Regions from separate parts of the Megasphaera sp. UBA4233 genome, predicted to be linked through region 1. Evidence: riboswitches for the same ligand, from Rfam matches in the RefSeq annotation. Region 1 holds a riboswitch; the other holds the start of a gene.
The links. Region 1 has a riboswitch for S-adenosylmethionine ahead of metK (methionine adenosyltransferase). Riboswitches for the same ligand answer to the same signal wherever they lie in the genome.
Positions count from the first base shown of each region.

Region 2: linked by a shared signal. The riboswitch ahead of B2U90_RS11400 (methionine ABC transporter ATP-binding protein) and the one ahead of metK (methionine adenosyltransferase) in region 1 are both predicted to bind S-adenosylmethionine.

Region 1 covers NZ_DGXL01000014.1:168,740-171,845, reverse strand. Annotated here, with positions in the region: gene B2U90_RS03890 (EamA family transporter) at 1-1,070, shown strand, start outside; SAM riboswitch class I at 1,169-1,271, shown strand; gene metK (methionine adenosyltransferase) at 1,353-2,543, shown strand; gene rpsU (30S ribosomal protein S21) at 2,695-2,874, shown strand; gene B2U90_RS03875 (GatB/YqeY domain-containing protein) at 2,900-3,106, shown strand, end outside.
Region 2 covers NZ_DGXL01000033.1:63,472-66,577, forward strand. Annotated here, with positions in the region: gene B2U90_RS11390 (MetQ/NlpA family ABC transporter substrate-binding protein) at 1-127, opposite strand, end outside; gene B2U90_RS11395 (methionine ABC transporter permease) at 144-797, opposite strand; gene B2U90_RS11400 (methionine ABC transporter ATP-binding protein) at 778-1,821, opposite strand; SAM riboswitch class I at 1,907-2,008, opposite strand; gene hpf (ribosome hibernation-promoting factor, HPF/YfiA family) at 2,223-2,747, shown strand; gene B2U90_RS11410 (hypothetical protein) at 3,011-3,106, shown strand, end outside.

The sequences.
Region 1 (3,106 bases):
GTTTCCTTCTGGGCTGCTTTTTCCTGTTCTTTATCCTCCTGTTTCACGGCGATCCTATCCTGGGCGGCATCAATTCCAGTACTATCTGGCCGCTCATTTATTGCTCCCTCGTCGTTACCGGTTTCGGGTACCTGTGCTTCATGAAAGCAATTGAACTGACTGGCCCTTCTAATGCATCTTTTGCCTTCTTCATTAAACCAGTCATCGCGTTGATCCTGTCGGCGATTATTCTGTCGGAACCGATTACAATGAACGCTGTCATCGGTCTGGTTCTCATCCTTCTGGGCTGTACCATGGCAGGGCCTATCGAACATCTCCTGTTCCGCCATCATGCGGTCGGTGAAATCGAAGGGCGTAAGAATCATCCGGCGTGGATACGGGAAAATGCAGAATGCCCGCTGGTCATCACTATTTCCCGGGAATTCGGCAGTGGCGGCCGCAATATAGGCAAACTCGTAGCCCGCAAGCTGGGCGTGCCCTACTATGACACGGCTATTCTCAATATGACACGGAAAGAACATCCCCAGACATTCGAAGCCTGGCGCAGGGAAAAAGACAATCATCTCGGTCCGCTCCTGGCTAAAGTCTACGATGATTACGTCCATTATTCGACAGGGTATGAATCGAAGCGGCAGGAGATGTTTAATGATGAATCCGATGTCATCCGGGAACTAACCAACGGTAAATCCTGCGTTATCGTCGGGCGGCTGGCAAACTATATCCTGCGCAAGCGTCCCAATACATTTAATGTATTTATTTCTTCTGATCCGGACTGGGCTGTGCAGCGCATCATGCTGCGCGAACACGTCGATGCCGATACGGCTATGAAAATCCGCAACCGCGTCAACAAGGAACGGCGCGACCACTGCATGTATTGTACTGATTCCTACTGGGGATATGGGGCCAATTACGATATGAGCCTGAAATCCAGCGATTACGGTGTCGTAAAGACAGCAGACCTCATCCTGGCAGCAGCACAGCATCGTCTTACCATTTCGAAGGACGAACTCAATCCTGTTACAAAGGACAATGCCCGGGATGAAAAAACAACAGCTGTGCCCGAAGCCTGATACGGTATAGGTGTTACCGGGCAGGGAAAATTTCTTTTGAAAAAGACTTGCATTATCCTGCTATATCGGGTATACTATCTTACGTCAAATAAAATATAGTTCCATCAAGAGACGGCGGAGGGACTGGCCCTGTGATGCCGCAGCAACCTTCATCTATTGAAAGGTGCTAAATCCAACAGTGTATATACTGGCAGATGGGTATACGTAGCCCCCTCTTGTCAGAGAGGGCTTTTTTTTACATACGTATCAAATGGAACTAAAAAAGTTAAGGAGGATATACAAATGGCTAAAAACCGCGAATTCTTTACTTCTGAATCCGTTACTGAAGGTCATCCTGATAAGATGGCTGACCAGATTTCCGACAGCATCCTTGATGCCATCCTGGCAAAAGACAAAAATGCCCGCGTTGCCTGCGAAACGCTGGTAACGACTGGCATGGTCCATGTCGTAGGTGAAATTTCCACTACCTGCTATGTCGATATTCCCCATATCGTCCGCGAAACAATCCGTGAAATCGGTTACACGCGGGCTAAATACGGCTTTGACTGCGATACATGCGGCATCCTCGTATCCCTTGACGAACAGTCTTCAGATATTGCTATGGGCGTCGATGAAGCTCTGGAAGCAAAAGAAGGGCAGAAGGATAAATTTGATATGATTGGTGCCGGTGACCAGGGTATGATGTTCGGCTACGCTACTAATGAAACGGACGATTACATGCCACTGCCGATTTCCCTGGCACACCGTCTGGCACGCCGCCTGGCGAAGGTCCGCAAGGATGGCACGCTGTCTTATCTCCGTCCCGATGGAAAGACACAGGTCACGGTCGAATACGATAACGGCAAGCCGGTCCGCATCGATACCATTGTCATTTCGGCACAACACAGCCCGGAAGTAACACGGGATCAGATTGAAAAAGATCTTCTCGAATACGTCATCAAGCCGGAACTTCCTGAAGGCCTGTTCGATGACAAGACAAAACTGTATATTAATCCGACGGGACGTTTCGTCATCGGCGGCCCCCAGGGTGATTCGGGCCTCACGGGACGGAAAATCATCGTCGATACGTACGGCGGCATGGCCCGTCATGGCGGCGGATGCTTCTCTGGCAAGGACCCCACAAAAGTCGACCGTTCGGCCGCTTATGCAGCCCGTTATGTAGCCAAGAATATCGTTGCCGCAGGCCTTGCTGATAAAGTCGAAATCCAGCTGGCTTATGCCATCGGCGTTGCCCGCCCTGTTTCTATCCACGTCGAAACGTTCGGTACCGGCAAGGTCGATAACGATATCATCGTCAGCCTGATCAACAAACACTTTGACCTCCGCCCGGCCGGCATCATCGAAATGCTCGACCTGCAGCGTCCGATTTACAAACAGACCGCTGCTTATGGTCACTTTGGCCGCAACGATCTGGACCTTCCCTGGGAAAAGACCGATAAGGCCGATATCCTCCGTAAAGAAGCCGGATTATAATAGGCAATCATCCTTGATGTCTGCCTGAGGAAAGTGTATGACTTCACTTTCTACAGTACTTTACGGATTGACAAATATGCTCTTTTTGAGTATAATTTCAATGTGTGCAGTAAAGCACTCCCTAACATACATTTGGAGGGAGGGATATAGAATGGCAGAAATCAAAGTTGGTAAAAATGAATCCTTGGACAGCGCACTGCGCCGTTTCAAACGTTCTTGCCAAAAAGCAGGTGTTCTTTCCGAAGTCCGGAAACGCGAACACTATGAAAAACCGAGCGTACGGAGAAAGAAAAAATCTGAAGCAGCACGGAAACGGAAGTATAGAGCATAATCGCAAAGAGTAGAAGGGTGATATCATGTCTCTGAAAGAAGAACTGCTTCAAGATATGAAAACGGCAATGAAAGCGAAAGAAGCTGGTAAGACGGCTCTTTCCGTCATACGCATGGTCCGTAATTCCATTAGAAATACGGAAATCAATGGTAAATGCGAACTGGATGATGCCGGTGTGGCAGCAGTCATTGCCAAAGAAATGAAACAGCGCAAAGAATCGCTGGCTGAATTT
Region 2 (3,106 bases), on a different contig from region 1:
CAGTGATTTCTTTTTTGTCGGAAGAAGCCGATTTGGAATTGTTGTCACTACTGCCACAGCCGGCGGCAAAAACGCACAGTGTAGCGAGGGCCGCCAGTGTTACGGCCTTTTTGATGAATGATTTCATGATACAGACACTCCTTTTATTTTTTATTCTTCTTGCGGGAAGCAAAGTCGCCGCAAGCCTGAATCAGATTGACGCCGATGACGAGGATAATGATCGTAGCCAGCATGACATCGGCCTGGAAACGCTGGTAGCCGTAGCGGATGGCGATATCCCCAAGACCGCCGCCACCGATGGCACCAGCCATAGCTGAAGCCCCGATGAGGTTGACGATGAGGACGGTGATATTATTGATGATCGTAGGCAGTGCTTCCGGAAGCAGGACTTTGCGGATAATCTGCAGCGGAGAAGCACCCATGGATTCTGCCGCTTCGACGAGACCGAAGTCGACATCGCGGATGCTCGTTTCTACGAGCCGGCTGAGGAAGGGAATAGCGACGATAGTCAGTGGTACACAGGCTGCCGTCGTGCCGATAGACGTACCGGCAATGAGGCGGGTCAGCGGGATGATGGCGACCATGAGGATGATAAACGGGATGGAACGGATGATATTGACGATAGTTCCGAGAATCTGATTGATTACCCTGTTTTCCAGAATGTGGCCTTTGCTGGTCGTAACCAGGGTGATGCCGAGAGGAATACCGATGATAGCAGCAATGAGAGTAGAGATGGACACCATGAACAGTGTTTCTTCGATACCCTGTATCATTAATTTAATGAGTTCTGGGGACATATCCTAAAACCTCGCTTTCAATAGGTTGCGTCTTAATATACGAATACGCTTCGGTCTGGGCTTTCATATCGCCCATGATGACAACAATCAGATAGCCGAACGGCACATCCTGAATATAATCGATGTTGCCGTAAAGGACACTGACATCGAGATTGAACTTGCGGGCGACATTGACTACCAGCGGTTCGTTGGTAGCGGCTCCCTTGAAACGGAAGCGGACGAGCATATCCCGGTCCGGCGATGGCTGATTGGTGACGCCCAGTTTTTTGATGCCTTCGGGCAGTTCCATATTGATGACCGATTTGACAAATTCCTTCATCGTTTCCGACTGGGGATTGGTAAAGACGTCGATGACCCGGCCCTGTTCTTTGATGACCCCGCCTTCGATGACAGCCACGCGGTCGCAGATTTCCTTGATGACGGCCATTTCGTGGGTAATGATGACGATGGTGATGCCCAGGCGTTTGTTGATGTCTTTCAACAGTTCCAGGATGGATTTGGTCGTCTGTGGATCCAGTGCTGATGTCGCTTCATCGCACAACAGGATTTTCGGATCGCTGGCCAGGGCGCGGGCGATGCCGACACGCTGTTTCTGGCCACCCGAAAGCTGGGACGGATAATTGAACTGCCGGTCCGTCAGGCCGACCAGTTCGAGCAGGGAATCGACCTTGCTGCGGATGACTTCTTTGGAAGCGCCAGCCAGTTCCAGCGGAAAAGCGATATTGTCAAAAACGGTACGGGACGACAGCAGATTGAAATGCTGGAAAATCATGCCGATGTTTTTGCGTTCGGCCCGCAGCTGGCTGTCGGACATGGCCGTCAGTTCCTTATCGTCGATGATGACTTTGCCCGTCGTCGGTTTTTCCAACATATTGATGCAGCGGACGAGCGTCGATTTGCCGGCACCACTTTTCCCGATGATGCCGAAAATTTCGCCGTCATGGATAGTCAGTGAGATGCCTTTCAGGGCCTGGACGTGCGTTTTGCCGCCGTAGGTCTTGGTAATGTTTTCAAAGGTAATCACAAGATCAACTCCTTAATGGATACACCTGGAGGTGCTGATAGCATAAAAAAAGCCGTCAACAGATGCTGACGGTACGTATACAATCATTTCATCTGCCGGATGGAAATCCGTTGGACTTGGCACCTTCCCGCTATGGGGGGTTGCCGCAGCGTCATAGGGCCATTCCCTCGGCTGCTCTGGATGAATAGGTTATGTAATTGCTGAGTTGTATACTAACACTAATAGGAATCCTTGTCAATGTTATTTGTGTAAAAAATTGAATGCCGTTCGAAAAAAATATTTCATCGTCAAGCAGGAATTTACCTTTTTATATCGAATACTTAATATATGAGGAGCAGGATATCCGGATTTTAAGCATGGATGGTCCGGAACGAAGTTTCTCACGAAAGGAAGGGATTTGTATGGCAACAATCGTAAGAGGCAAGAATTTAGAAATTACACCGGCATTAAAGGACTATGTACTGAAACATGAAAAGAAAGTAACGAAGTACTTTGAAAATGAAGTCAATGTCCAGGCTCTTCTTTCCGTCGAAAAAGATCGTAAAATTGCTGAAATCACCTTGAAAGTAGATGGTGTCGTTCTTCGTGGCGTCGAAGCCAATGACGATATGTACGCCGCCATCGATCTGGTTTACGACAAAATGGTACGCCAAATCCACAAATATAAAACGAAGCTGGCACGCCGTATGAAAGGCGGCTCCTTCCATGAAGGACTCGTCGAAGGACCGGCTGCACCGGAAGAAAACTTTGAAATTGCCCGGGTCAAGAAATTTGCAGCCCGTCCTATGGACGTAGAAGAAGCTATCCTGCAGATGAATCTCGTTGGCCACGATTTCTTCGTTTTCCTCAATTCGGAAACGGAAGCCATCAACGTCGTATACAAACGGAAACATGGCAAATATGGCCTGATTGAACCGGAATACTAAGCTGAATCATACAGGGGCTGTGGTATCGCAGAAAGGGTATCACAGCCCTTGTTTTTTTGCCTTTCAATCCCGTATTTACAGAGATATCGCAATGTGTCCTAATATAAGGATGTTACCTTATCTTTGCATAAGATTTTTTCATGTCAGATAGTGTAAAATAATTGTGGGAAAACTTTAATACATTAAAGAAAATACAAAAAGAGAAGGAACTCCTTATTGTATAATAAAGTGTAGATCCAACACATACGAAAGGAGTCCTTCTCATGTTTAGTATACAACAAATTTCCAATGTTTGTGTAGATTTTTTTAATGCATCTCTTCGGAAAATCTTGGCCCAGGAACTATCATTAGCTCAGTTA